DNA from 3 places in the Streptomyces sp. NPDC101118 genome. Region 1 is predicted to be linked to each of the others. Evidence: riboswitches for the same ligand, from Rfam matches in the RefSeq annotation. Region 1 holds a riboswitch; each other region holds the start of a gene.

Region 1 (9,775 bases):
GCCCGTTCCTGGCGGTGCGCGACCCGCAACTCGACCTCCAGCCGCGACAGCTTCGGCAGGAACGAGTCGAAGATCGCGCGGGCGTAGTCCTCGGTCTGGAGCAGGCCGGGCAGGTGCACGGTCTGCGTGGTGAGCAGGCGGCCGGCGTGCCACTCCAGCTCGGAGATGTCGAGCATGCCTGCAGGCAGCTTGCCCCGGTACTCGTCCCACCAGTGGCGCCGGAGCCGGGCGGCCATGGAGACGAGGCCGGCGATGTAGTCCTCGTCGAAGCAGCCGCAGTTGGCGGTCAGCGTCCGCAGACGCTCCTCGTTGATCGTCCGCGTTCCGGACTCGATGTGGGGGATCTTCGACCGGTCCATGCCCAGCAGGGCCGCCGCCTCTTCGGCTGACATGCCGGCCGCCGTCCTGATCCGCCGCACCTCGGCCCCCAGGCGCTGCCGACGGTAGGTCGGGATGGTCCTCGCTGACATCGCGCCCCTTCTCTCGCTCCGGGCAGTCTGCTACCTGACCCCCCGGCGGGTCCATAAATGGCTCATGTGCCAAGAACGTTGCGACACAAGAGCCATAGATGCCCTACAGTCGGTAACGCACCGCTCACGCAAGGGGAGTTGAAGCGCATCGGTGGCGCATGTCCGCGCCGGCCGACAGGCCACGACCCGCCCCGCCAGGGACACATGAGCCCGACCCACCGTGAAGCCATCCGTGCGCGCCGACCTCGCCACACGCCCTCAGTCACGTACGCCGCTGACCACCACGCCACGTACTCAACTCGCGGGAGTTCGCGATGCTCACCCCCTTCCACCCGGCCCCGGCACGTCTCACCGGCTGCCCGGTCGCTCCGCCCACCCCCCAGAACCCGACCGCACCCCCACCCGACGCACTGGCCTGCTCCCTCACCCTCCCCGGGGAAGCCCACAGCGCCCGCATCGCCCGCGGTACCGTCCGCCTCGCCCTGCTGACCCACCGGCTGGACGGACTCGTCCCGGCGGCGGAACAGGTGACCGGCGAGATGGTGGCCGCGGCCTGGCGCCTGAACCCGGGCCGGGACCTCTACCTCTCGCTCCGCTGGCGCGACGACGCGCTCCGCCTCACGGTCTACGACGGCCACGCCCCGCACGAGCACCCCCGCCTGGCCGCCGCCTGCGAGGCGCGCCGCCGCAGCGCGCTCCGCCTCCTGTCGGTCGTCGTCCGGGAGTGCCGCGGCCAATGGGGCTTCGGCGAATCCCGCGAACCGGGCGGCGGCACCCGCACCTGGGCCACCCTCCCTACGACCCCCACCCACACCTACGCCCACCCCCTCCGGCGCGCGTGACGGTTTCCCGTAACGGAAACCCAAAGCCCTTGCACCGGCCCACGGGCCGCGACCAGCATCAGACGCGACACTCGACTTCGAGGGGAAGCAGTGAAACTGACCCGGCTTGCGAGTTCATGCGAAGACGGCGACTGCCCCACCATCTATGCCACGGACCGCGGTACGGTCGCGATCCAAGGGAGCAGGCTGGACGGCCACGGCCTGTTGCTGCCGGAACACGAATCCGTGGTCGAGATCCCGGTGTCCCTCCTCCGAAAGGCAGTCCGTGACCGACTCGTCTAGGACGCTGGGGGAATGGATCGAGGAGTTCGAGCGCGAGGCGTTCCGCCTGGAGACGCTGGACGACTACAGCCAATCCGGCGGCGTGGACGCGTATCGAGCGTTCCTCGCCGGTGAGCCCCAGCCGGAGGACCACAAGACGGCCGCGTGGGTGGGGACCGTGGCGAACGCCGTACGGAATGGGAAGCGCATGTACCGCGTGCACATCCTGTCTCGCCCGCTCACGGAATACCTACGCTTCGAGCTCTCGTGGGGGTACCGCAGGAACATGACGGCCGGGGAGGAGTTCTTCATCCTCGACACCACCCATCAGCCGAACCCGATTCCGGATGCCCCCGACTTCTGGCTCTTCGACGACAAGGCGGTCGGCGCCATGAGCTACGACGGGGCCGGCAAGTTCCTCGGGGCGGAGTTCCTGGGTGAGGAGAGGACTTCCCAGTTCCTCGCATACCGCGACACGGCCATGGCGCACGCCGTGCCGTTCCCCGAATGGTGGGCGAAGTACGGCGAGTGAACAGATCGGGTCTCGGCTCCGCGCTGCGGGCGCTGCGTGAAACCTCCGGCCTGGAGGCGAAGGCGGTCGCCCGCGGTGCGGCCATGTCCCGCTCGAAGCTGTCGAAGATCGAAAACGGGAACGCCTCGCCGAGCGTCACCGATGTGGACTGCATCCTCACGGCCATAGGCGTCTCCGAGGAGGTCAAGGCCGAGTACATGGCCGCGGCCCGCGAGGCGGCGACCGAGATCACGGCCTGGCGCCTGGTCCGCAGGCTCGGGTACAGCCGGAAGCAGCAACAAGTCCAGGCGTTGGAGTCCCAGACCACACTGCTTCGCCTCTTCCAGCCCTCGCTCGTTCCCGGACTGCTCCAGACACCGGAGTACGTCCGTGCAGTGTTCGCCCGGAAGCACCTGTCACCGGCGGAGCTGGAAAGGACGACCGCCGCCCGGCTGGCGCGTCAGCGCGTGCTCTACACGGAGGGAAAGGCGTTCCGCTTTGTCGTCACCGAGCCGGTTCTGAGGTGGCGGATCGTCCCTCCGCTGGTCATGGTCGGGCAACTCGACCGGCTCGTCTCGTTGTCACGGCTCCCGGGAGTCGACATCCGGGTGGTGTCCCTTTCCGCACCGCAGACCGACTTCCCGGGCCATTCGTTCGTCATCAAGGACCAGCGAATGGTCACCGTGGAGACCGTGCACGCGGAAACGGTCGTGACCGACCCCCGGGACATCGGTCTGTACGTCTCCAAGTTCGAGGCGTTCTGGCGGGACGCCGTTGCCGGTGACGAGATGCGGGAACTCGTCGACGGTGTCCGGGACGGCTTCTTGCGCGAACGGGAAACCGGCTAGAAGCGACACCCGGCCGCCGACACCATGGCCCTTCGCAAGGCCAAGGCCAATCGTCGGAGGAAAGGGAATCGCCATGGCGACCGTTGTGGACGTATCGGCCGCGCTGCGGCGCGGCCGGGACCTCGTCGAGCCGGAACTGTTCGAGCGGCTGGCCGCGTTCTGCGCGGACGAGTACGAGCTGGAACGGGGCGAGGCAGACCGGGTCATGGACCAGGCGCTCGCCTTCGTGTGGGTCATCGGCGACACCGGCGCCGATGACATGGCGCCGTCCGCGGCCGTGGACCCCGGCTGGCACACGTTCATGCTGCACACCCGGGAGTACGCGGACTGGTGCGCCGACCGGTTCGGCCGGTTCGTCCACCACGCCCCGAACTCCAAGGTCCGGACGCGCGGGCTGATGATCTCGGTCGTGGAGCGGCTTCAGGGCGCCGGGTTCGCGGTGGACGAGGCGCTCTGGGGGACCGCGGCCGAGTGCAACCAGCCCGCCTGCTGTGGCGACGGACCCTGCTGCTGAGCCGGCGGCGTGGGTGCCGGTGGCGGGGTCGCCGGCTCCGGCCGGGTCACCGTCTTCGAGATGTTCGGGGTCGTCTTCGGGTACGCGACGCACTCGCTCGACGCTCGGGGGCTCGGGGAGGTGGCCGTGGTCGGGCCCCTGACGCCCGGCGTCCGCTGGGAGCGGCTGTGGGAGATGGCGCGGAACATGAACCGGGAGGCGGCCCGGCAGGACGAGCACGCCGCGTGGATCATGGCGCAGGCCTCCCGCGCGTACATCTGCGGGAGCGGACGGATCGTCCAGCTCAGCCGAGGAGAGTGGAAGCTCGCGCCCGGCGGGCGGAGCGTCCGCTTCCCCGGTACGTACTGCAACCGCGACGAACTGTGGACGGGCGATCTGGTGGTCGAGGGGGTGACGCCCGAACAGGTGGCCCCGCGCACGTCGTCGCCTTACGGGGCCTAGCCCGGCAGCACCGGCCGGCCGGGCAGGCACGGCGCTTCCGGCACCGCCGGGCGGCATCCGGCTTCCGGCACCGCCGGCCGGCACCCGGGGCTTCCGGCACCGCCGGCCGGCACCCGGGGCTTCCGGCACCGCCGGCCGGGTGGTACCCCAACCCCCGGCACCGCCGGAGGCACCGGCACCGCCGGAGGCACCCGGCACCACGCGGCGGCCCCCCGCCGGGGCGACGGCTAGGGTCGGCCGTATGCACGACCAGGCCGCGCCCGATTCTCCGCCCACCCTCTTCGACTGGCAGTTCGCCACCGATCCGTACCCGGCGTACGCCTGGCTGCGGGAGCACTCGCCCGTGCACCGCACCGCGCTGCCCAGCGGGGTCGAGGCCTGGCTCGTCACCCGGTACGCCGACGCCCGGCAGGCCCTCGCCGACCAGCGACTCAGCAAGAACCCGGCACACCACGCGGAGCCGGCGCACGCCAAGGGGAAGACCGGCATCCCCGGCGAGCGCAAGGCCGAGCTGATGACCCACCTGCTCAACATCGACCCGCCGGACCACACCCGGCTGCGCCGGCTGGTGTCGAAGGCGTTCACGCCGCGCCGTGTGGCGGAGTTCACCCCGCGGGTGCAGGAGCTGACCGACCACCTCATCGACGGCTTCGCGGAGAAGGGGGAGGCGGACCTCATCCACGAGTTCGCCTTCCCGCTCCCCATCTACGCCATCTGCGAGATGCTCGGCGTACCGCGCGAGGACCAGGACGACTTCCGCGACTGGGCCGGGATGATGATCCGCCACGGCGGCGGACCCCGCGGCGGGGTGGCCCGGTCGGTCAAGAAGATGCGCGGCTATCTGGTGGAACTGATCCACCGGAAGCGGGACGACCTGGGTGATGACCTCATCTCCGGACTGATCCGGGCAAGTGACCACGGCGAGCACCTCACCGAGAACGAGGCCGCGGCCATGGCATTCATCCTGCTTTTCGCCGGTTTCGAGACCACCGTCAATCTGATTGGGAATGGGCTGTATTCCCTGTTTCGGAATCCCGCCGAGAGGGTCCGGCTCCAGGACTCGCTCGCGGCCGGCGAGACCGCCCTGCTGGAGACCGGGATCGAGGAGCTGCTGCGTTACGACGGCCCCGTCGAGCTGGCCACCTGGCGGTTCGCCACCGAGCCCCTGACCCTGGGCGGAGAGCGCATCGCCGCAGGTGATCCGGTACTCGTGGTGCTCGCCGCAGCCGACCGCGACCCGGCCCGCTTCGACGGACCGGACACCCTCGACCTCTCCCGGACCGACAACCAGCACCTCGGCTACGGACACGGCATCCACTACTGCCTCGGCGCCCCGCTCGCCCGCCTCGAAGGACAGACCGCGCTCGCCACCCTGCTGACCCGGCTGCCGGACCTGCGACTTGCCGTCGACCCGGACGAACTCCGGTGGCGCGGCGGGCTCATCATGCGCGGCCTGCGCACCCTGCCCGTGGAGTTCACCCCCCGTCCCAAACAACGGAATTGAGCATTCCTCACTTTCGTGACCTCAACGTGATCTGCGCATCATCGACTTGTGACATCCGTTCGAACCCCGCTAGGTTCGCCGTCACTTCCTTTGCCGCCACGCGAAAGGTCCACCTCATGCGTTCCGGGAACGGCCGTCACCGGCGCCCCCGTCAGGCCCCTGCGCTCGTCGTCACGGCGGGCGTCACCGGCTCCGCACTGGCGCTGCCGCTGCTCGCCGCCACCAACGCCAGCGCCGCCGACACCGCCACGTGGGACAAGGTCGCCGAGTGCGAGAGCGGCGGCACCTGGAGTGCCGACCTCAACAACGGCTTCTACGGCGGACTGCAGTTCACCCAGGAGCTGTGGAAGGAGGCCGGCGGTCAGGAGTACGCGCCCCGCGCCGACCTCGCCAGCCGCTCGCAGCAGATAGCCGTGGCCGAGCGGGTGCTCGCCGAGAAGGGCCCCGGGGCCTGGCCGCTGTGCGCGGCCCCCGCCGGGCTCACCAAGGCCGGCCCCAAGGCCGACGTGGACGACGGCCTCGGCAAGCCGAAGCCGGTCACCCCCGCGCCCGTGCGCCCCGACGAGGGCTCCGGCGCCACCGAGGAGGCCGGCACGGGTACGAAGACCCCCGCGCCCCCCGTGACGCGCACCCCGGCACCGCCGACCGCCGGCACCCCCTCGGGCACCGCCACCCCGGGCGCCACCGGAACCCCCGGAGCCACCCCCGGCACCGCGACCCCCGGCACCGGCACCCCCACCACCCCCGGCACGGGCACGCCCACCACCCCGGGCGCCACCGGCACCCCGGGTACGCCCGGCGCGACCGACGGGGGCACCCCGGGTGCGACCCCCGGAGCCACCGACGGGTCGGCCACCCCCGGCACCGGCAAGCACCGGGGCGACGCGGCCGACGAGACGTCAGGGGGCGTGTCGGGCGAAACGGACGGAACGGGACGTCACGCCCTGACCGCCGACCCGCTCGCACCTGACGCCGGGTCGGGCACCGGCGTCACTCCCGAGGGCGCCGGGGAGTCCACGTACATCGTCAAGTCCGGCGACAGCCTCTCCGACATCGCGGACGCGAAGGGCCTCAAGGGCGGCTGGGCCGCGCTGTACAAGGCCAACGAGCAGGTCATCGGCGATGACGCGGACCTCATCAAGCCCGGTCAGAACCTCGACCTAAGGCAGAACTAGGGGCACTTCGGGCATCCGTTAAAGCGGGCAATGTCCGGATTCATGTAAGTCTGGCGTCAGTGAGACATGAGTCTCAGGCCGTCAACTGGCGTGTCCCGCCCGGAAGCTCGGCTACCGCCCCTTCTCACCTGCGCAAACGCCGGTTCCCGATGCGCAAGTACGGGCCGTTTCTCCCCGATGTCCTGCCTTGAACATCGGGGAGCGGTCTGTCTACGGTCTGAACCGCTCGCCACCGCGGGCTCCTTCGACCGCATCGCCGAGTCCTGCCGGCGGACGGGGGAAACAGTCGTCGCGCAAGCGCCGAAGGCAGGAGCGGGGGACCCAAGGTTTGTGCCGGGCCCGGCCGTTGAAAGACGGTCACGGAACGGCTTGGGGTGAAGCCACGCGCTAGGACGCGAGGCCGGGCAACTCACTACGCCCGAACCCGACAGCTCACCTCGTAGGCGTCGGTGAGGAGAAGCCTCCAATGCTGCTTTCCAAGGGCAAGCACCGTCGTGCGTCCAAGGCCACCCGCATCGTCACCCTCGTCGGCGTGACCGGCGCGGCCGTCGCCGCCCCGCTGATGGTCGCGGGCACCGCCAACGCCGCCACCGCCTCCGAGTGGGACCGCGTCGCGCAGTGCGAGTCCGGTGGCAACTGGTCCATCAACACCGGCAACGGCTACTACGGCGGCCTGCAGTTCTCCCCCTCCACCTGGGCTGCGTACGGCGGCACCGCCTACGCCCCGCAGGCCAACCAGGCCAGCAAGTCCCAGCAGATAGCCATCGCCGAGAAGGTGCTGGCCGGTCAGGGCAAGGGCGCCTGGCCGAGCTGCGGTGTCGGCCTCTCCGGCGCCAAGTACAGCGGCGGCGGCTCGGGCGAGTCCGCCCCGGTCAAGAAGAAGGCCAAGAAGAAGACGACGGAGACCCGCACGCAGCAGGCTCCGACCACCCGCTCCGAGCGCACCACCGCCGCCCCGAAGCCCGCGGCCCCGGCCGCCGGCTTCGAGAAGGGCAACGGCTCCTACGAGGTGAAGGCCGGCGACACCCTCGGCACCATCGCCGACGCCCAGAACGTCAAGGGCGGCTGGGAGAAGCTCTTCGAGCTCAACAAGGACATCGTCACCGATGCCGACCTGATCTACCCGGGCCAGATGCTGAAGCTCTCCTGAACGGCTCCGGTACGGGAGTAGTCCCGGCCCGGCAGTAGCCACGCCCGCCCGGCGCGTCCTCCCCCCGACGCGCCGGGCGGGCGTTCCCCTTTCTCCGGCCCGGCCCGGCCCCCGGACCCTCCGGCCGGGCCGGAGGGCGCTCCGTCCGCCGGCCGCTGACCCCCCGGTAACCCCCTCCCGGAGCCCCTTTGGGAGCCCCTGTGCTCGTTTGATCAGGGGTCTATGTCCTGGAAGGCGGGTATTCGGTCCCTTTTTCGTCCCAGGACCCGGGCGGTCGAGCGGCCGACGCCCCCGACGGGGTTAGGCTCTAGGCGGCGAGGGCCGGTCCCACGGCCCCACACGCCACCGCACATCTAGCGTCACATCCCAGAAGGAGATGCTCGTGCCGTCCATCGACGTCGTCGTAGCTCGGGAAATCCTGGACTCCCGAGGCAACCCCACGGTCGAGGTCGAGGTGGGCCTCGACGACGGCAGCACCGGCCGTGCTGCCGTTCCGTCCGGCGCCTCCACCGGTGCCTTCGAGGCCATCGAGCTCCGTGACGGTGACCCCAACCGCTACATGGGCAAGGGTGTCGAGAAGGCCGTCCTGGCCGTCATCGAGCAGATCGGCCCGGAGCTCGTCGGCTACGACGCCACCGAGCAGCGCCTGATCGACCAGGCCATGTTCGACCTGGACGCGACCGACAACAAGGGCTCCCTCGGCGCCAACGCCATCCTGGGCGTCTCCCTGGCCGTGGCCCACGCCGCGTCCGAGGCCTCGGACCTGCCGCTGTTCCGCTACCTCGGCGGCCCGAACGCGCACCTGCTGCCCGTTCCGATGATGAACATCCTCAACGGTGGGTCGCACGCCGACTCCAACGTCGACATCCAGGAGTTCATGATCGCGCCGATCGGCGCCGAGTCCTTCTCCGAGGCCCTCCGCTGGGGTGCCGAGGTCTACCACACCCTCAAGAAGGTCCTGCACTCCAAGGGCCTCTCCACCGGCCTGGGCGACGAGGGCGGCTTCGCCCCGAACCTGGAGTCGAACCGCGCCGCGCTCGACCTCATCGTCGAGGCCATCAAGCAGGCCGGCTACACCCCGGGCAAGGACATCGCGCTCGCGCTCGACGTCGCCGCGTCCGAGTTCTACAAGGACGGCAAGTACGAGTTCGAGGGCCAGTCCCGCTCGGCCGCCGAGATGACCGAGTACTACGAGGGCCTCGTCGACGCCTACCCGCTGGTCTCCATCGAGGACCCGCTGTTCGAGGACGACTGGGCCGGCTGGAAGGTCATCACCGACAAGCTGGGCTCCCGCGTCCAGATCGTCGGCGACGACCTCTTCGTCACCAACCCCGAGCGCCTCGCCCGCGGCATCGAGGAGGGCTCCGCCAACGCCCTGCTGGTGAAGGTGAACCAGATCGGTTCGCTCACCGAGACCCTCGACGCCGTCGAGATGGCCCAGCGCAACGGCTTCAAGTGCATGATGTCGCACCGCTCCGGCGAGACCGAGGACGTCACCATCGCCGACCTCGCCGTCGCCGTGAACTGCGGTCAGATCAAGACCGGCGCCCCGGCCCGCTCGGACCGCGTCGCCAAGTACAACCAGCTGCTGCGCATCGAGGAGATCCTCGACGACGCCGCGGTGTACGCGGGCCGCAGCGCGTTCCCGCGCTTCAAGGGCTGACCCGGCCGAACCGGCTGACAGCGCCCTGAGCCTCCGTACGTCCCCGCACTCGGTCCCGTACCGTGTGCGGGGACGTACGTGCTTATCAGGGGAGGCGGGACATGGCCGGGAACCGGGATCGGTTCTCCACCGCGACCAGGCTGAAGGCGCTCGGCGAGCGGACCGCGGCCCACGTCTACCGCTCCCAGTCCCGCCGGCAGGTCCGGCGCAGCCGCCTCACCGGGCGAGCGGCGCTGCTCGTGCTCGTCCTCTGTACCCTGGTCGTCGCCCTCGCGTATCCGATGCGCCAGTACGTATCCCAGCGCTCGGAGATCGCGGAGCAGCAGCGGGAGGCCGACCGGGCGCGGCAGCGCCTGGAGGAACTCCGCGACGAGAAGGCCCGCTGGCAGGACCCGG
Region 2 (9,775 bases), on a different contig from region 1:
CGTACGCCGCCCGGCTGGCCGCGGCCGCCGGACGCGCCCGGGACCCGGACGTGCGGATGGCCGGCGGAGCGCTGAGGGCGGCCCTGGACGACCTCGCGGCCGTGCTGGACGAGCAGTTCCTCAGGACCGGGCGGCCGCCCGACCGGGTCTTCGAGGCCTTCGCCGAGGACCACGGCCGCCGCGGGGGCCGGCAGGCCGCTCCGGAGACGCTGTAGGCAACGGTTCCATACCGGTGGGCGGGGGCGCCGTTTCCCCTTCGGCCAGGCCCGGTTGAGAGGACGTGAAGACGACATCGACGCCCGGGCCGCTCGCCGCGCTCCAGGGTGCCTACTGGCTCGACTCCCCGTCCGCGCACGAGGGCGAGGACTGCGGGCGGTGCGCCGCACTGCGCACGGACGCCCCGGCGCCCGTGCCGCCCGCCGCCGAACCGCCCTGTCCGCGCGCCCCGTTGGTGCTGCGCGCGGCGATGACGGTGCTGGCCGCCGCCTCGATCGTCACCGCGTTGCTGCTGACCGGCCTCGACGTGGTGCCCTGAGGGGGCGGCGGGGCCGCGCCGGTCAGTCCTCGGAGCGTTCGGTGACGGGGGCGTCGGTGCGGTCGCCGAGGAACTCGTACCAGCGGCGCTGGAGGCACACGTACCGGGTGTCCGCCTCCACGAGCCGGAGGAAGGCGCCGACGGCGTCGGCCAGCCGGCCCTGGAGGCCGCCGTCGGCGAGGTCGCCGCTGCCGGTGAAGCCCTCGTGCGCCTTGGCCAGGCTGAACATGTCCGGGTAGACGCGGCAGCCCAGGTGCTCCAGGGGGACGCGCAGGGCCCAGAGGCCGCGGTTGCCGCCGACCATGGAGGGCGAGGCGGAGACGAGCAGCGCGTGCTTGTCCTTGAAGGGCTGCGGCCGGACCCGGGACACCCAGTCGACGGCGTTCTTGAGCACCCCGGGCACGGAGGCGTTGTACTCGGGGGAGGAGATCACGAAGCCGTCGCAGGAGGCGATCCGCTCCCGCAGGGCCAGCGCGCCCTCCGGCAGCCCCGTCTCGGCTTCGGCGTCGCCGTCGTAGACCGGCATCGGGAAGTCGGCCATCCGGGCCAGGTCGACGGCCGCGCCCGCCTCGGCGGCCAGCCGGGCCACCAGGGCGGCCAGCCGCGTGTTCAGCGACCCGGCGCGCAGCGACGCGCCGAAGACCAGCAGACGCACCGGCTGGCGCACCTCGTCGGGGACCGGCATGCGGGCCGCTTCGGGGACCGCCGCGGGTCCGGGGTCAACAGTCATGGTCCGCTGCCTCCAGTGCGGGGGGGTGTGACCACGAGCCCAGCACAGCGGGGGAGCGGCGGACGGGTGCCGGGGCCGTGCCGTGGGCGAACTCACCCGGGCGGCCGCGGCCCCCCTCGAACCACCCTCACCAGAACGGACTAAAACGGACATAGATGAGCGCTTCCGGCGCATCCCGTTTTTCCGTGCCGCGCCGGTATTTCGCACTCCTTGTGATGCCCGGTGATATGTGTCACGCGCGGCTTTCGTGCGACGGGTCGCGAGGGCCCCGAAAGCGTTGCCGCGACTGGAGGGTTGGGGTGTGCCGAAAAATCGATCTTGTCCTTTTCCGGCCCGAATTCCCCCGTTCGCTTTCCTTTAGCGAATTCGGGACTTGTTCCGTCCCGCGGCTCTCGCCTACGGTCACGCTCATTCCGGGTGGAACGCCGAATCCTGCCGCCGCCCGGACCGCACCGTCCCCATTCAATTCACGTACGGCAGGAGCGGGGGAACCAGGTAAGCCGCCGTTCCGCGATCTTTCGCGGAACGGCTAGGGGTGAAGTCACCGCGTGTGGCCGGACAACTCCAGTCCGAACCCGACAGCTCACCTCGCAGGCGACGGAGAGGAATGCGCCATGCCCGGAAAAGGCAAGCACCGCCGCCCCAAGAACACCCGTCTGACCCGCGGCTTCGTCGCCGTCGGCACGGGTGGTGCCGCCCTGGCCCTGCCCGTGCTGGGCGCCACCACGGCCAGTGCCGCGGCGCCCGCCGCGGCCGGGACCGTCGCCCCGCAGGCCGTCGCCGCCGCCCCGGCCGCGGCGCAGAAGGCCCCCGTGACCTATTCCGTCAAGGCCGGCGATTCCCTCGTGAAGATCGCCGAAAAGCATTCCCTCGCCGGCGGCTGGAAGAAGCTCTACCAGGACAACAAGACGATCATCGGTGACGACCCGTCACTCATTCGTCCGGGCCTGAAGCTTTCCGTCGGGGCGGCCGCCAAGAAGGCCGCGCCGGCCAGGAAGGCCGCGCCCGCGCGGGCCGACCGTTCCACCCGCACCACCACCCTCAAGGCCGCTGCCCCCAAGGCGAAGAGCTACGCCGACAACCTCGACGGGTGGATCCGCGAATCCCTGGACGTCATGGCCAAGCACGGGATCCCCGGTACCTACAACGGCATCTACCGCAACGTCATGCGGGAGTCCTCGGGCAACCCGCTGGCCATCAACAACTGGGACTCCAACGCCGCCGCGGGCATCCCCTCCAAGGGCCTCCTCCAGGTGATCGACCCGACGTTCCGCGCCTACCACGTGCCCGGCACCTCGACGGACTCGTACGACCCGGTCGCGAACATCACCGCCGCGTGCAACTACGCCGCCGCGCGCTACGGCTCCATCGACAACGTCTTCGGCGCCTACTGATCCCTCGCGGGTGTGCGACACCGGGACCGGCGGCCACGGCCGCCGGTCCCGGCCGCGTTCGCGGGTGCGATTCCGTGCGTGCGATTCCGCGGGCGCCTCCGGCCGTGCGCCCTGCCGGCTCCGCGTGTACCTGACAGACGGCGGCCGGGAGCGTTGAGCGCGGGCCCCGGGCTGCCGAAGCTGGCCGGAAGTGGCCCCCGGCCCCGGCGTCGCACCCCCGCTCCGCCGTGGCCCGGGGCGTGATGTCGCGCCGACCGGATGAGGAACCACGTGATCGACCTCGATGGACAAGTCGCCCTGACCACGGAGCTCTTCGGTGACCCCGAGGCCCTGTTCGGCACGCTCGGCGGGCGGGGCCCGGTCCACCGCGTCGCCCTGCCGGACGGCATGCCCGCCTGGCTGGTGACCGGCCACCGGGAGGTGCGGGAAGCCCTCTCGGACCCCCGCCTCGTCCGCGGCGCGCACGCCGCCGCGCCCGAACTCAGGCAGTACCTCGGCATGTACAGCGACGAGTTCGTGCTCACCAAGCACATGATGCTGAGCGACCCGCCGGACCACACCCGCATGCGCAAGGTGGTCGCCAAGGCCTTCACCCCGCGCCGGGTCGAATTGCTGCGCCCCCGCGTCCAGGAGATCACCGACGGGCTGCTCGACGCCGTCCTGCCGGCCGGCCGGGCCGACCTCGTGGAGGACCTGGCACTCCCCCTGCCGATCGCGGTGATCTGCGAGATGCTCGGCGTCCCGTTCGGCGACCGCGACGAGTTCGGCCGCTACGCCGAGGTCATCACCGGCATGAACGCCTCCTCGGGGCCCGGTGAACTCGCCGCCGCCGGACAGTGGTTCAACACGTACCTCAGCGAGCTGATCGCCAGCCGCCGCACCGAGCCCGGCGACGACATGATCTCCGGCATGCTCGAGGCCCAGCGGCACGGCGACACGCTCTCCGACCTGGAGATGCGCTCCAACGTGTTCATCCTGCTGGTCGGCGGCTTCGAGACCTCCGTGAACCTCATCGCCAACGGCGTCCTCGCCCTGCTCCGCCACCCCGAGGCCCTGGAGCGGCTCCGCGCGGACGAGGGCCTGCTGCCCGGCGCCGTCGAGGAGCTGATGCGCTTCGACAGCCCGGTCTCCACGGTCACCTACCGCTTCGCGGCCGAACCGCTCACCATCGGCGGGGCCGAGATCCGGCCCGGCGACCACGTCGCGGTCTCCATCGCCGCCGCCAACCACGACCCGGCCAGGTTCACCGACCCCGGCCGGTTGGACATCACCCGCCGGACCAACGGCCACCTCGCCTTCAGCCACGGCATCCACTTCTGCCTCGGCGCCCCGCTGGCCCGGCTGGAAGGCGAGATCGCGCTCCGCGAGGTGCTGCGCCGGCTGCCCGGCCTCGGCCTCGCGGAACCGGCCGAATCCCTCACCTGGAAGCAGAACTTCATCGTGCACCGCCTGGACCGGCTCCCGGTCACCTTCACCCCCGGGCCCGCGTAGGCCCGGGCCCGCACCGCCGCGGGCCACGGGGCCGCTCCCGGAGCCGCGCCCCGCTCAGAACCCCGGGAGCGGCTCCGGGTCCGGCTCCGCGGGGGCGTCGGTGCCCGGCAGCGGCAACTGGTGCAGCAGCCGGTCCGGTTCCACCGCGCGCAGCGAGGCGCTGCAGCTCACCAGCGCGCCCGTGGCGTCGCGCTGCATCCCGGGGTGGTCGTGACGGGCGGCCTTCCACTGCCCGACGCCGACCGGCATCGCGGCGACGTTCCGCCCGCAGGCGGGGCACTGGACACGCGGCATCTTCATCCCCTCAGGATGGCCCATCCCGCCGACAACACGGGCGGCCGCCCTCCCGGCCCGTCCCCGGCCCGTCCCCGCCCCTCCGGCCGGGGACGGGCCGGTACGTCAGACCGCGTGCGGGAACCGGAACATCCGGTCCGGGTCGTAGCGCCGCCTGACCTCCTCCAGGCGGGGCAGCGCCGGCCCGTAGTAGGCCGCGCGCCAGTCCGGCAGCCACGGGTCGGCGTAGTTCTGGTACGCCCGCCCGCTCGCCCAGGGCCGCAGCCGCGACCACAGGTCCCGCAGCCACCCCTCGTGCCGGGCCGCCTCGGCGGGCGTGGCGGTGCCGGGCCACAGGGCCAGGTACTGGGCCAGCAGCTCCTCGCCCCGGTGCACGAAGGCGGTGTCGCCGACGGCCACCCGGTTCAGCGCCCCGCCGCACACCCCGTCCAACTGGACGACGCCCCGCCCGCCGGGCGGCACCGCCGCCGGGTAGCCGGCGACCGCGTCGAGCAGCACGTCCACCGCGGCCTCCGACAGCCCGCCCGCGCGCCAGAAGTCCGAGCGCGCCGCGTACGTCTCGCGTTCCAGGCTCCCGCGCGGGTCCTGCCCCGGCAGCCCGCCGGGCAGGTGGCACTGCGGCACCGTGCGCTCCCCGCACCCCGCCATGACCCGCATCGTCTCCCCGTACCCCCGGACCACGAGGTGGCGGTCCAGCGGCTCGGCCCCGGCGAGCGCCTCCAGCCGGTCCAGCAGGCGCTCCGTCCCGCCCGCGCCGTCCAGGCACACCACGCGCACGGCCGGCCCCGGCGTACTCCCGTCAGGCCCGGCTCCGTACAGCTCCACCTGGCTCCAGTACGGGTCCGGCAGCTCCGCCAGCCACCGCCGCCAGCCCAGGACCAGCGCCTTCGCGTCCCGCCACGCCCAGTTCAGCTCCGCGAAGGCGCAGTCGGCGACGGCGTGGGTGCGGAAGCGGAACTCGGTGACCACGCCGAAGTTCCCGCCGCCCCCGCCGCGCAGGGCCCAGAACAGGTCCGGCTCGTGACCGGCGTCCACGTCCCGCACCACCCCGTCGGGGGTCACGATCCGCGCCCCGGTGAGCCGGTCGCAGGTCGCCCCGTACGCCCGGCCGGACACGCCCAGCCCGCCGCCGAGGGTGAGTCCGGCGATCCCGACGGACGGGCACAGCCCGGTGGGGAGCCCCGCCCCGACCGCCCCCAGGCCCGCGTGTACGTCGGCCAGCCGGGCCCCGGCGCCGATCCGCGCACTGCCGGCCCCCGGTGTGACCTGCGCCAGCGCCCCCACGTCGACCACCAGGCCGGGTCCGGTCGACCAGCCGGGGTAGCTGTGCCCGCCGCTCCGGGGCACCACGGGCAGGCCCTGGTGGCGCACGAACTCCAGGCACGCCGCCACATCGGCCTCGTGCGCCGGGTACGCCACGGCGGCCGGGGCGGTCCCGTCGTGGCGCGGCTGGTACAGGCGCTTCGCGGCGGGGAAGTCCGGGTCCCCGGGCAGGACCAGCCGCCCGTCGAGCCCCCGGGCAAGCGCGGCGAGGCCGGCGTCCCGGCGCGCGGCGCCCCCGGCACTCCGGCGGCCGCCGGGCCCGTGGGGCGGGCCGTCGGGCTTCCGGCGCCCGGCGGCGGCCTCCGCCCGGCCCGGCACGGCGAAGGAGGCGAACAGGGACGCGGCCAGCAGCCGCCGCCGGTGAAGGGTCATACCGCCCACTACGCCGCGTACCGCCCCCCGCGCCCGCCGCGGCGCGCCGCCGCCCCGCGGATCTCCGCCCGGGCGGCCCCGGAAGCCCGGGGGCCTACCGCCGGTAAAGGCCGGGGAAATTCCTGACTACCCTCCTGCGCTTCCCGCACCCGGAGTTTTCGTTGCCTTGACACGTCCTTGACGCGGATCCATGCGCCCGCCCCCGGCTCGCACGACGGAATCCGCAGCCTTCCCGCCATTGACCGGCGCCCACCCGGAGGCTTCCATTCCTCCCCGGGAGCACCGGCACCCCCCATCACCAGCCGCCCCGGAGGCGATACCGCTCCCGCCCCAGAGACACCGCAAGCCGATCGGAACCGCCTGATGACCGACACCCTCAGCGCCCCGCACGCGCTGGCCCCCGCCACCGGCCCCACCCCGCAGAAGCTCAAGCGTTCCATCGGCGTCGTGGGCGGCACGCTGCTCACGCTCTCGTGCGTGACGCCCGCCTCGACCCTCTTCGTCGTCGTCCCGGACCTGTTCTCCGGCCTGGGCACCTTCACCGCCCTCACCATCGCCATCGGCTCGCTGCTCTGTATCGGCGTGGCCTTCTGCTACTCCGAGCTGGGCACGCTCATCCCCAGCGCGGGCGGCGAGTACGCCATGGTGTCGACCCTCGCCGGCCGCCTCGCGGGCTGGCTGGTCTTCGTGCTCTCCCTGCTCGTGGTGATGATCGTGCCACCCGTGATCGCCATGGGCACCGCCGACTACCTCGCCCCGGTCGTGCACGTCCCGGCCCCGCTCGCCGGCGCCGGCGTCATGCTGCTCGCCACCCTCGCGGGCCTCCTCGACCTGCGCGCCAACGCCTGGATCACCGGCGTCTTCCTGGTGCTGGAGGTGGTGGCCGCCGCCGTGGTCGCCGTACTCGGCTTCGCGCACTCCGAGCGCGGCATGGACGCCCTCGCCCACGGCCAGGTGGCCACCGGGGGCGGCGGCCACTCCGCCGTCACCGCGGGCCTCGTGATCTCCGGCCTGGCCATCGCCCTCTTCATCACCCAGGGCTTCTCCACCGCCGTCTACCTCTCCGAGGAACTGGAGAACCCCCGCCGCAACGTGGCACGCACCGTGCTCGCCACCCTCGCCATCTCCACCGCCGTGATCCTGGTCCCGGTCGTCGCGATCACCGTCGGCGCCCCCGACCTGGAGACCCTGACCAGCGGCGACATCAGCGGCATGGTGACCGCCTGGTCCAACTCCGCGGTCGGCACCTTCGTCAGCCTGTGCGTGGCCCTGGCCATCGTCAACGCGGGCATCGTGATGGTCATCCAGAACTCCCGCGTGCTCTTCGCCTCCGCCCGTGACAAGGCCTGGCCCGACCCCGTCAACAACGCCCTCTCCCGCCTCGGCCGGTTCGGCTCCCCGTGGGTCGCCACCCTCGTCGTCGGCGTCCCCGGCGCGGCCCTCTGCTTCGTCAACCTCGACACCCTCTACGGCGTGACCGGCGTCTCCGTCACCGGCATGTACCTCCTCGTCGCGGTCGCCGCCCTGTTCAGCCGCCGCGGCGCGCACGGCGGGACCCGCGCCTGGCGGATGCCGCTCTGGCCCGCCGTGCCCGTGGTGCTCATCGCCGTGCTCGGCTACGTCCTGGTCCAGCAGGACACCGAGTACCTGCTCTGGACGGGCGGCATCACCGCCGCGGCCACCCTCTACTGGGCGCTCTACCTCCGCCCGCGCCAGGACTCGCGCTGGCTGGTCAGCCTCCCGGAGGACGCCGGTCACTGACCGGGGAGGGAGCGTCCGCACGACGGGGCCGGGGGCGGCAGGGACGACGCCCCCGGCCCCCGCGCGTGCCCCATTCCCCGGTGCCATGCTGGGAGGAGGCAGAGGCCCGGGGGGACCGGGAGGCCGCGATGGGCTGGTACGGCGACCACGTGGTGCCGCGGATCATCGACGTCGCCTGCGGCGCGAAGACCGCACCACCGCTGCGCCGCCGGGTCTGCGCGGGCCTGGCCGGCGAAGTGGTGGAGATCGGCTTCGGCACGGGCCACAACGTCCCCTTCTACCCGCCCGAGGTCACCTCGGTCGACGCCGTGGAGCCCTCCGACACCGGCTGGCGTCTGGCCGCCGACCGGATCAGGGCCTCGTCCGTGCCGGTCCGCCGGGGCGGCCGCGACGCGCAGGTGCTGCCGTACGAGGACGACCGCTTCGACGCCGCCCTGTCCACCTGGACCCTGTGCACCGTCCCGGACCCCGGGGCGGCACTGGCCGAACTGCGCCGGGTGCTGCGGCCGGGCGCGAGCCTCCACTTCGTCGAGCACGGCCTGGCCCCCGACGAGGACGTGCGCCGCTGGCAGCGCCGCCTCGAACCGGTCAACAAGCGGCTCCTGGGCGGCTGCCACCTCACCCGCCGGACCGTGCCGCTCCTCACCGCCGCCGGCTTCACCATCCGCGAGGTGGACTTCTTCTACGAGGAGGCCGCCCCGAGGTTCCTGGCCGCGGACGCCCTGGGTGTCGCGCTGTCCCCCTGACGGCGTCGTCCCCGCGCGGGCCCGCCCCGGCCCCGGCCGGGTTCAGGACGTACGCCGCGCCCGCAGCAGGATGCGCAGCGGGGCCACCACCCCGTACCCCACGTCGCGGCGCAGCGCGCCCGGCCCCGCCTGCTCCACGGCCGTGAGCTGGTGGGCCATCAGTTCCCGCATCGCGCGCCCCACGCGGCGCAGCCCCGGTACCGCCAGGTCCACGACGTCCGCCGAGGCGGCCAGCGCGGTCCTGGCCCGCGCGCACTCGTCCGCCAGCAGCGCCCGTACGGCGGGACCGTCCGCGCCCCGGGCCAGCGCGGCCCGGTCCAGGCCGTGCGCCGCGACCCGGTCCGCCGGCAGGCAGAGCCGGCCCTCCTTCAGGTCGCCGGCCAGGTCGGCCAGGAAGTCCACCCGCTGGGCGGCGTCCACGAACCGGCGCCAGGCGGCTGCCTGTTCCGCGTCCGGTCCGCCCAGGTACTGCACGCCGGTGAACACGACGATCCCCGGGAAGCCGTAGTCGTCCAGGTACGCCTGGAAGTCCGCTTCGCCGGCGAATCCGGTGAACCCCGCCTCGGCGCTCGCGGCCCCCGCGAGGAACCGTTCCACCCACTCCGCCGGCAGTCCCCGTTCGGCGACCGCGTGTGCGTAGGCCCGCAGTACCGGGTCCGCCGAGCGGCCCGAGTCCAGTACCTCGCGCGTGCGCCCGGTCAGGTCCTTGAGGGCCTCGGCGGAACCGCTCTCGGCGGTGTCGTCGACCAGGTTCATGAAGGCCAGCCCGGCCGTCAGGTACGGCACCAGCGCGGGCTCCGCGAGCAGCCGCAGGGCCAGGTACGGGGCCTGCTCGCGCCGCACCACCCGGCGCGCGGCGGCGGTGTAGTCGGCCCGCACCGCCGGGCCGGCGAGCCCGGCGTCGTCCATGGTGCCGCGCCAGCTGCGCACGATCCTCGTCCTCTCCGACGGCGTATTGGGCCCCTCACCGTAATCGACGCCCCGCCCGTCCGACCGGGCGGCCCCGCCCGTGCGGCAGGGCGACCGTGCCGCGCACGGCGGGGCGCCCCCGGCCGGATCCCGGCCGGGAGCGCCCCTCCCCCTTGCAAGCGCCGTCCGGTCGTTACGGCGCGCTCAGACCCAGCGTGTA
Region 3 (9,775 bases), on a different contig from region 1:
CACCCGGTGGTCCGCAAGGCGCTGCACGACGTGCTCGACGCCTCGCTCGCCGACCTGACCCGCTTCGACTGCCAGCCGCTGCCCGGGCTGCTGGCCGAGCGGCTGCTCTCGTACAGCCCCCACCTGGACCGGGTGTTCTTCGGCAACAGCGGCACCGAGGCCGTGGAGACCGCGCTGAAGTTCGCCCGCTACGCCACCGGCCGGCCCAGGGTGCTGTACTGCGCCCACGCCTTCCACGGCCTGACCACCGGCTCCCTCTCGGTCAACGGCGAGAACGCCTTCCGCGACGGGTTCGCCCCGCTGCTGCCCGACACCGCGGTGCCGCTCGGAGATCTCGGCGCCCTGGAGCGGGAGCTGCGCCACGGGGACGTGGCCGCCCTGATCGTCGAGCCGGTCCAGGGCAAGGGGGTGTACCCGGCGCCGCCCGGCTACCTGCGGGCCGCGCAGGAGCTGCTGCACCGGCACCGGGCGCTGCTGATCGCCGACGAGGTGCAGACCGGCCTCGGCAGGACCGGGGACTTCTACGCGTACCAGCACGAGGCGGGCGTGGAGCCCGACCTGGTGTGCGTGGCGAAGGCGCTCTCGGGCGGGTACGTGCCGGTGGGCGCCACCCTCGGCAAGGACTGGATCTTCAAGAAGGTCTACTCGTCCATGGACCGGGTGCTGGTGCACTCGGCCAGCTTCGGGTCCAACGCGCAGGCGATGGCGGCCGGGCTCGCGGTCCTCGCCGTGATGGACGACGAGGGGCTGGTGGCGCACGCGCGGGCGATGGGAGACCTGCTGCGCGGCCGTCTCGCGGCCATGGTCGACGAGTACGAGCTGCTGCACGAGGTCCGCGGCCGGGGGCTGATGATCGGCATCGAGTTCGGCCGGCCCTCGTCGCTGGGGCTGCGCAGCCGCTGGACGATGCTCCAGGCGGCCCGCAAGGGGCTCTTCGCGCAGATGGTGGTCGTCCCGCTGCTGCAGAAGCACCGGATCCTGACGCAGGTCTCCGGCGACCACCTGGAAGTGATCAAGCTCATTCCGCCGCTGGTGATCGACGAGGCGGACGTGGAACGGTTCGTCGCCGCGTTCCGGGACGTGATGGACGAGGCCCACGGCGGCGGCTCGCTGATGTGGGACTTCGGGCGCACGCTGGTGAAGCAGGCGGTCGCGGGGCGCTGAGCGGCGGCGGCGGTACGGACCCGCGTGCGGGTCCGTACCGTCTGGCGGTGCGTCAGTCCAGCAGGCGCTCGCGCAGCCGGTCCAGGGTGTCCGGGCCCAGGGCCAGGCCCTCTGCCAGGTAGCCGTCGACCCCGCCCCAGACCTCGTCGATGGTGGCGAAGGCCGCCTCCAGGTACTCGGCCCGCGCGTCGAAGAGCGGGCTGAGCAGCGCCATCACCTCGGGGGAGCGGGCCTCGGGGGCATCGCTGCCGCGGCGGACGCGGTACCGGCGGTGCGGGGCGTTCGACTCCAGGTAGTCCGTGACGATCGCCCCGCGCTCCACGCCGAGCGCGAGCAGGGTGACCGCGATGGAGAGGCCGGCCCGGTCCTTGCCGGCCGCGCAGTGCATGAGCGCGGGGACGCTGTCCTCGGCGAGGGCGTGCACCACCCTGCTGTGCTCGGCCGTCCGCTCCTTGATCATCTTGCGGTACGAGGCGGACATGCGCGCCGCGGCACGGCCGTCACCCAGGACCTCCTCCAGCTGGGTCAGGTCGCCGTCGCGGACCATCTTCCAGAACTCCTTGCCGTCGGCCGGGTCGGAGAGCGGGATGTTGACGTTGCGCACGCCCGGCAGGTCGACGTCGGGACCTTCGAGCGCCTTGTCGGCGGCGTTGCGGAAGTCGAAGACGGTGTGGAGTCCGAGCGATGCGAGGTAGTGCGCATCGGTATCGGTGGCATGTGCCAGATGTCCGCTTCGGAACAGACGCCCCGTTCGCACCCTCCGTCCATCTGTGGTCGGAAGTCCGCCCACATCGCGGAAGTTGCGCACGCCGGTCAGCTCCGGCTCGGTCGACGGCGCCTGGGGTATCTGCTGGGTCACGTGGGGGCTCCTGGCGGCTCGGGGGACATGTCCGAATTGCACTACTTGGCGTCAAGTTACCGCAATGAGGCGGCAGATGTGCGACCTCCTCGTGAGGCAGATCATACGGTGACCGTGAGTGGCTGCGGTGGAATCCCGAATTCCGCTGTAGTGCTGGCTGTTACACGTCCGCAATGGACGGAGTGTGACGGGAATTCCGTCGATCATTCATCCGGGTGATTCCCAAGGGGAATTCACGGCTTGTTCCGTCTGCGGGCGCTGGATTACCGTCGCCGTCGATCCGGGTGGAACGCCGAATCCTGCCGCCCCCGGAAACCGCACCCGACCACTCGTGCGGCAGGAGCGGGGGAACCAGGTAAGCCGCCGGACGCGATCTTCTCGCGGCCGGCTCGGGGTGAAGCCGCACCCGTGCGGCCGGGCATCTCCAGCCCGAACCCGACAGCTCACCTCGCAGGCGCCGGAGAGGAATGCGCCATGCCCGGAAAGGGTAAGCACCGCCGTCCCAAGTCCAGCCCGATAACCCGCGGTTTCGTCGCCGCCGGTACCGGAGGCGCCGCCCTCGCGCTGCCGCTGATGGGGGCCTCCGGCGCCCACGCCGCCGGGCCGGCCGCCGCCCCGCAGGCGCTGCCCGCGCAGGCCCCCCAGGCCGCCCACGCCGCCCCGGCCGCCGTCCCGGCCGCGGTCCCGCAGGCCGCCCCCGTCACGTACACCGTGGTGGCCGGCGACCACCTCTCCAAGATCGCGTCCGAGCACCACCTGAGCGGCGGCTGGCAGAAGCTGTACGCCGACAACCGCGCGGCCGTCGGCGGCAACCCCTCCCTGATCCACCCCGGCCTGGAGCTGACCCTCGGCGCCGCGGCCGCGCCGAAGGCGGCCGAGGCCCCGGCGAAGCCCGCGGCCGCGCCCAAGCCGGCGAAGAAGGCCCCGGAGAAGACCCAGAAGAAGGCCGTCCGGAAGGCCGAGCCCAAGGCCGTCGCCGAAGACACCGGCGCCGACCGGTCCGCGGCCACCGCCAGCCGTTCCACCCAGCGTTCCACCACCGCGGTGAGCGGCGCCGGGTTCGTCGCCCCGGTCAGCGGCGGCATCAGCACCTCCTACCGGGCCGGCGGCGGCATGTGGGCCAGCGGCTACCACACGGGCGTCGACTTCTCGGTCGGCTCCGGCACCACCGTCCGCGCGGTCGGCGCGGGCACCGTGGTCTCCGCCGGCTGGGGCGGCGCGTACGGCAACGAGGTGATCATCCGGCACGAGGACGGCCGCTACTCCCAGTACGCCCACCTGTCCTCGCTCAACGTCTCCGCGGGCCAGTCGGTCGGCGCCGGCGACAGCATCGGCCTCTCCGGCTCCACGGGCAACTCCACCGGCCCGCACCTGCACTTCGAGATCCGCACGGGCCCGAGCTACGGCGACGACATCGACCCGCTGGCCTACCTGCGGGACAAGGGCGTCAGCGTCTGAGCCGCGTCCGCCGGCGCGCCCGACGCGTCCGACGCGTCCGACGCGTCCACTGAGGCAGCCGTGCGACCGGGTCCCGAGGGGGGTCCCGGTCGTACGGCTGTTTTCGGCCAAACTGACCGGGTGGTCCAGATCACCCCGCGTCAACCCCTTCCTACGGTCGCGTAGGTCACATCCTTCGGTGAAGGATGTGCTCCCGTGGCAGGAGAATCGACACCTTCAACAGCAACAGCACCCGTATCCACCCTCCCCATCGGCTCGTACGCCGCGATCGGGGACAGCTTCACCGAGGGCGTCGGAGACCCCGGTCCCGACGGCGCCTTCCTCGGCTGGGCCGACCGGCTGGCGGTGCTGCTCGCCGACCGCCGTGACGAGCACGACTTCCGGTACGCCAACCTCGCCGTACGCGGCCGGCTGCTGGACCAGATCGTGGCCGAGCAGGTCCCCCGGGCCAAGGAGCTCGCGCCCGACCTGGTCACCTTCTGTGCGGGCGGCAACGACATCATCCGCCCCGGCAGCGACCCCGACGCCGTCGCCGAGCGGTTCGAGGCGGCCGTCGCCGACCTCACCGGCGCCGTGCCCACCGTCATGATCACCACGGGCTTCGACACCCGCGGCGTACCGGTCCTGCGTCACCTGCGCGGCAAGGTCGCCACGTACACCGCGCACGTCCGCTCGATCGCCGACCGGTACGGCTGCCCCGTCCTCGACCTCTGGTCGCTGAAGTCCGTACAGGACCGGCGGGCCTGGGACGACGACCGGCTCCACCTGTCCCCGGAGGGCCACACCCGGGTCGCGCTGCGCGCCGCGCAGGTCCTCGGCCTGGAGGTGCCCGCCGACCCGGACCAGCCCTGGCCGCCGATGGAGCCCCGCGGCTCCGCCGAGGTCACCCGCGACAACATCCAGTGGGCGCGCGAGCACCTCGTACCGTGGATCGGCCGGCGGCTGCGCGGCGAGTCCTCCGGCGACCACGTCGAGCCGAAGCGGCCCGACCTGCTGCCGCTGTAGAGGTGGAGCGGTCGGCACGGCACCGCTCCGGGTGGGCGCGCCCGTACGGGAGAGGGGCGCGCCCGGCCCGGTGACGGCTCCCGCGGGAAGCCCGCCGGGAGGAGCGCGGGACGCGGCCGGGGGAGCGACGGGGGCAGGCGGGGGAGCGACGGGGGCAGGCGGGGGAAGCGCGGGAGGCAGGCGGGGGAGCGGAGGCGTCCGTTTCGCGTGGCGCGGCCGGAATCCTTCGGCGCGCGCGCACGTTGGGAAGGGCAGAGCACACCCACGTCCCATCGTCACAGGAGGCGCCTTGACCGGCTCCCGTCCCCTGCGCGCAGGGCTGCGCGCGCTGCGGCCCGAGGCCTTCGGCGCGGACCCGTCCGGAGAGCGGATGGAGCGGATCCTCCGCTCGCCGCACTTCGCCGACGGCGTCTTCCAGAACCCGGTGGGCACCCGGGAGCGGCCGAGCGGCTCGGCGCTCGCCTTCGCCAAGATCTATTTCCGCAAGGAGGAGCGGGTCCGGCGCACGCCCAGCGCGCCGATCCCGGTGCACCCCACCACCCTGGCCGACATCGCCCGGCCGCCGGCCACCGGTCTGCGGCTGACCTGGATGGGCCACTCCAGCGTGCTCGCGGAGATCGACGGGCACCGGGTGCTCTTCGACCCGGTCTGGGGCGACCGCTGCTCCCCGTTCCCCTTCGCGGGGCCCAAGCGGCTGCACGCGGTGCCGGTGCCGCTGGCCGCCCTCGGCCCGGTGGACGTGGTCGTGATCTCCCACGACCACTACGACCACCTCGACCTGCCGACGATCAAGGCGCTGGCCGCCACCGACACCGTCTTCGCCGTCCCGCTGGGCGTCGGGGCCCACCTGGAGCGCTGGGGCGTGCCGGCCGACCGGCTGCGCGAGCTGGACTGGCACGAGAGCACCAAGGTCGGCGGCCTGACGCTCACCGCGACCCCGGCCCGGCACTTCTGCGGCCGGGGCCTGCGCAACACCCAGCACACGCTGTGGGCCTCCTGGGTGGTGGCCGGCGACGAGCACCGGATCTACCACAGCGGCGACACCGGCTACTTCCCCGGCTTCGCCGAGATCGGCGCCGCCCACGGCCCCTTCGACGCCACGATGATCCAGATCGGTGCCTACAGCGACTTCTGGCCGGACATCCACATGACCCCCGAGGAGGGCATGCGGGCCCACCTGGACCTCCAGGGCGGCCGGCCGCACGGCGTGCTGCTGCCGATCCACTGGGGCACCTTCAACCTGGCCCCGCACGCGTGGTCGGAACCGGGCGAGTGGACGGCGGACGAGGGCGAGGGCGCGGGCCAGCCGGTCGCGGCCCCACGCCCGGGCGAACCCTTCGAACCCGCCGGCAGGCTCCCGGTGGAGCGCTGGTGGTCCCCGGTGGCCCACGAGGCACCGCGCACCTGGACGCGCCGTGAGCCGGCCGCCGGACCGGACCAGCCGGCCGGCCCGGCCCACGAGGAGCTCAGGGAAGACCTGGACCTCGCGGGCGACCGGTAGCGGCGTACGCGAGCGGGCCGCCCGGCAGGCCCGGGCGGCCCGCTCGCGTGTTTCGGGTCAGGGCTGTTGTCCGCCGGCGATGTTGACCATCCACGTGATGCCGAAGCGGTCGGTGCACATGCCGAAGACGTCTCCCCACATCTGCTTCTCCAGGGGGACGGACACGGTGCCGGCGGCGGACAGCTTGTCCCAGTAGCCGCGGAGTTCGTCCGCGTCGTCGCCGCTCAGGCTCACGGCGATGTTGTTGCCGGCGTTCAGCGGCATGCCGGGCGGGTTGTCGGCGCCCATCAGGGTGAAGCCGCCGGGCGTCTCCAGCATGCCGTGCATGATCTTGTCCTCGTATCCCGGGGGCGCCTCGCCCCCGAAGCCGCCGTAGGTGTGGACGGCCAGCTCGCCGCCGAAGACCTCCTTGTAGAACTCCATGGCGGACTTCGCGTCGCCGTCGAAGCTGATGTACGGGTTGAGGCGAGAAGGCACGGTCGCTCCCGATGTGACGGATGGTCGGTTCCGGAAGGTTATGTGCCGGTCGGGTGTGGGCGCGGGACCGCGGCGGTGTGGTCGGTTCCGCGTCGCGCGGCCCCTGGGCGGGCGCGGCGGTGCCGGTCACGGGTCGAGGCGGGCGGCCCGGGTCTGGAGGTAGCGGCGCTCCGGGAGGCTGAGGGTGGCGCGGGCGGCCGCGCGATAGGCCCCGGCGGCGCCCTTCGGGTCGCCGGCGCGTTCGAGGAGGTGGCCGCGGACGGCCGCCAGGCGGTGGGAGCGGGCGAGGCGGGGTTCCAGGGCGGCCAGCGCGGCCAGCCCCGCCTCCGGGCCCTCGACCATCGCCAGGGCGACCGCCCGGCCGAGCTCCGCCATCGGGTCGGGGCCGGGCGACCGGGCCACCAGGACGTCGTACAGGGCGAGGATCTGGGGCCAGTCCGTCCCCGCCGCGTCCGGGGCCTCGTCGTGCAGCGCGGCGATCGCCGCCTGGAGCTGGTACGGGCCGGGCGGGCCCTCCGTCAGCGCCTCCTCGACCAGGGCGGTCCCCTCGGCGATCGCCGCCCTGTCCCACCGGGTGCGGTCCTGCTCGTCGAGCGGCACCAGCTCGCCGTGCGGCCCGGTGCGGGCCGCGCTGCGCGCCTCGGTGAGCAGCATCAGGGCGAGCAGGCCCGTCACCGCGCCCTCGCGGGGCAGCAGCCTGCGGACGGTGCGGGTCAGGCGGATGGCCTCCCGGGCCAGGTCGGCGCGGTGGAGGGCGGGCCCCGAGGTGGCGGTGTACCCCTCGTTGAAGATCAGGTAGAGCACCTGGAGGACCGATGCCAGGCGGGCGTCGCGGTCCTCCGGTCCGGGCGGGCGGAAGGTCCGGTCGGCCCCGGCCTCCCTCAGCCGCGCCTTGGCCCGGCTGATCCGCTGGGCCATCGTCGCCTCGGGGACGAGGTGGGCGCGGGCGATCTCCGCCGTCGTCAGCCCGCCCACGGCCCGCAGCGTCAGCGCGACCCGCCCGGCCGGCGGCAGCCCCGGGTCGCAGCACAGGAAGAGCAGGGTGAGCGCGTCGTCGTCGGCCGGCGCCGCCCGGACCTCGCGGGGTTCGAGCCGCACCGCCCGCTCCTCGCGCCGGGCCCGCGCCGCCTCCGCCCGCAGTGCGTCCGTGAGGCGGCGGGACGCCACCCGGATCAGCCAGCCGCGCGGATTGGCCGGCACCCCGTCCCGGGGCCACTGGCCGGCCGCGGCGAGCAGCGCCTCCTGTACGGCGTCCTCGGCGGCGTCGAAGTGCCCGTACCGGCGCACGAGTGCGCCGAGGACCTGCGGCGCGTGCAGCCGCAGCAGGTCCTCGACGTCCCGCGGGCCGGGCCCGGGTCCGGTCAACCGGTCTCGCCTCCGCCCAGGTCGCCGCCACCGGCCTCGTCGATCTCCCGGATCACGACCGGGAAGACGGGGGCGCCGGACGGCACCGGGCAGCGCGCCACCCGCGCCGCGATCTCCGTCACCCTCCCCAGGCTCTCGCAGTCGAGCACCCAGTACCCGGCGAGCACCTCCTTCGTCTCCCCGTACGGTCCGTCGGTCACGACCGGCCGGCCCTCCGTGTCCGCGGTCACGTGCCGGGTCCTCGCGGGCTCCGTGAGGCCCTGTGCGTCGACCAGCTCCCCGGACTCCGCCAGGTCGTCGTTGATCGCGTTCATGTGGGCGAACATCGCCTTCAGCTCGGACTCGCTCCAGGCCGGGCTGTGCGCCGAGGCCCGGCCGTTCATGGCGTCGTAGTCGGCCTGCGCGCCCTGCACCATCACCAGGTACTTCATGACGTTCCTCCGTGTCGTCCGTCTGTTCCGTCTGTTCCGTCCGTTCCGCCTGCTCCGGCGGTCCGCTCCGTCGTCCCGTCGCGTGCCGCGGGGCCGGTGCACAGGAGACGTCGGAGCCGGTCCGCGATCCTCGACACCGCGCCGGACCTCACCGGTACGGGCGTACGGAAGCCGGGCGAAAAGGGCATGCCCCGGTCTCGGAGGCTCGGCTACGGTGGGCGCATGGGCAGCTTCCACTTCTTCCTCTGATTCCCGGGACCCGGGACGCCTGACCGTCCGGCCGCGCCCCCCGAGGCGCGTGCGCGGGCTCCCCGGCGCTCCCACACGACGTCCCGTGCCCATCGCCGCCGCGCCCCTCCACCCGGGCCGGCCGCACCCACGTCAGGGAAGAACCATGCGCGAACGCGCCGCCCGCCGGCCCGCCCCGGCACCCGTCCCCTCCGCCGTCGAGGCTCCCGCCCCCGCTCCCGCCCCGGCCCGCGGTCCCGCCCCGGCCTCCGCGCCCGCCGGCACGCCCGCCGAACGGTCCCAGCTCGCCGTCCGCGGGCTGTCCAAGGACTTCGGACCCCGCCGCGTCCTCGACCGGGTCTCCTTCACCGTCCGCCCCGGCGAGCGCGTCGCCGTCGTCGGCGAGAACGGGTCGGGCAAGTCCACGCTGATCCGGCTCCTCGCCGGCCTCGACACCCCCGACGAGGGGGAGATCACCGTCCGGGCCGCCGGCGGGGTCGCCCACCTCGCCCAGACCTCCGCCCTGCCGCCCACGGCCACCGTCCAGGACGCCGTCGACGCGGCCCTCGCCGGACTGCGGGCCCTGGAACGCACCCTGCGCCGCGCCGAGGAGGCCCTCGCCGGCGCCGGCCCCGCCGAACTCGCCCGCTACGGCGAGCTGCTGGAGGACTTCGCGCGGCGCGGCGGGTACGAGGCGGACGCGCGGATCGCCGCCGCCCTCGGCGGCCTCGGGGTCGGCGGCATCGGCCGGGACCGCCCCCTGGGCACCCTGTCCGGCGGGGAACGCTCCCGGCTGGACCTCGCCGGCGCGCTCTGCTCGGGTGCCGGCCTGCTGCTCCTGGACGAGCCCACGAACCACCTCGACGGCGACGCCGTGCACTGGCTGCGGCGGCGTCTGAGCGCCCACCGCGGCACCGTCCTGGTCGTCACCCACGACCGGGCCTTCCTGCGGGAGTACGCCACCGCCGTCCTGGAGGTCGACGCGGACACCCGCACCGTGCGGCGGTACGGCGACGGCTGGGAAGGCTACCGGGCCGCCCGGGAGGCCGAACGGCGCCGGCTGGCGCAGGAGCACCGCGAGTGGCGGGAGGAGACGGCCCGGGCCGAGGCGCTCGTCGACGCGTCCGGCACCCGGCTCGCGCGGACCGGCAAGAACCCCCGGCAGGGCTTCGGCAAGCACCGCAGGTCCTCGGAGGCCAAGCTGTCCGGCCGGGTACGGGCCGCCCGCGCCCGCCTGGACGACCTGCGGGCGCACCCGGTTCCGCCGCCCCCGGTGCCGCTCCGGTT

What was found. A riboswitch is a leader RNA that binds a small molecule or an ion and turns the genes downstream of it on or off. The one in region 1 is predicted to bind cyclic di-AMP.
Positions count from the first base shown of each region.
Region 2: it holds a riboswitch for cyclic di-AMP, as region 1 does, so the genes downstream of both, ACIQUQ_RS27335 (transglycosylase SLT domain-containing protein) here and ACIQUQ_RS13195 (transglycosylase family protein) in region 1, are expected to answer to the same signal.
Region 3: it holds a riboswitch for cyclic di-AMP, as region 1 does, so the genes downstream of both, ACIQUQ_RS23435 (peptidoglycan DD-metalloendopeptidase family protein) here and ACIQUQ_RS13195 (transglycosylase family protein) in region 1, are expected to answer to the same signal.

Region 1 is NZ_JBIVZG010000006.1:94,726-104,500, reverse strand. It holds gene ACIQUQ_RS13240 (Scr1 family TA system antitoxin-like transcriptional regulator) at 1-470, opposite strand, end outside; gene ACIQUQ_RS13235 (ATP-binding protein) at 785-1,312, shown strand; gene ACIQUQ_RS13230 (hypothetical protein) at 1,403-1,594, shown strand; gene ACIQUQ_RS13225 (DUF6879 family protein) at 1,578-2,105, shown strand; gene ACIQUQ_RS13220 (helix-turn-helix domain-containing protein) at 2,102-2,932, shown strand; gene ACIQUQ_RS13215 (glycine-rich domain-containing protein) at 3,006-3,446, shown strand; gene ACIQUQ_RS13210 (hypothetical protein) at 3,456-3,887, shown strand; gene ACIQUQ_RS13205 (cytochrome P450) at 4,129-5,391, shown strand; gene ACIQUQ_RS13200 (transglycosylase family protein) at 5,508-6,566, shown strand; cyclic di-AMP (ydaO/yuaA leader) riboswitch at 6,855-7,027, shown strand; gene ACIQUQ_RS13195 (transglycosylase family protein) at 7,033-7,716, shown strand; gene eno (phosphopyruvate hydratase) at 8,093-9,379, shown strand; gene ACIQUQ_RS13185 (septum formation initiator family protein) at 9,481-9,775, shown strand, end outside.
Region 2 is NZ_JBIVZG010000020.1:29,240-39,014, forward strand. It holds gene ACIQUQ_RS27320 (potassium channel family protein) at 1-215, shown strand, start outside; gene ACIQUQ_RS27325 (hypothetical protein) at 281-535, shown strand; gene ACIQUQ_RS27330 (NADPH-dependent FMN reductase) at 558-1,220, opposite strand; cyclic di-AMP (ydaO/yuaA leader) riboswitch at 1,679-1,875, shown strand; gene ACIQUQ_RS27335 (transglycosylase SLT domain-containing protein) at 1,880-2,659, shown strand; gene ACIQUQ_RS27340 (cytochrome P450) at 2,930-4,150, shown strand; gene ACIQUQ_RS27345 (hypothetical protein) at 4,205-4,450, opposite strand; gene ACIQUQ_RS27350 (FAD-binding oxidoreductase) at 4,550-6,139, opposite strand; gene ACIQUQ_RS27355 (APC family permease) at 6,503-7,900, shown strand; gene ACIQUQ_RS27360 (class I SAM-dependent methyltransferase) at 8,029-8,646, shown strand; gene ACIQUQ_RS27365 (squalene/phytoene synthase family protein) at 8,689-9,576, opposite strand; gene ACIQUQ_RS27370 (M4 family metallopeptidase) at 9,749-9,775, opposite strand, start outside.
Region 3 is NZ_JBIVZG010000015.1:67,509-77,283, reverse strand. It holds gene ACIQUQ_RS23445 (aspartate aminotransferase family protein) at 1-1,164, shown strand, start outside; gene ACIQUQ_RS23440 (tyrosine-protein phosphatase) at 1,217-2,023, opposite strand; cyclic di-AMP (ydaO/yuaA leader) riboswitch at 2,336-2,493, shown strand; gene ACIQUQ_RS23435 (peptidoglycan DD-metalloendopeptidase family protein) at 2,498-3,481, shown strand; gene ACIQUQ_RS23430 (SGNH/GDSL hydrolase family protein) at 3,677-4,486, shown strand; gene ACIQUQ_RS23425 (MBL fold metallo-hydrolase) at 4,776-5,987, shown strand; gene ACIQUQ_RS23420 (VOC family protein) at 6,045-6,464, opposite strand; gene ACIQUQ_RS23415 (RNA polymerase sigma factor) at 6,591-7,829, opposite strand; gene ACIQUQ_RS23410 (YciI family protein) at 7,826-8,260, opposite strand; gene ACIQUQ_RS23405 (ABC-F family ATP-binding cassette domain-containing protein) at 8,655-9,775, shown strand, end outside.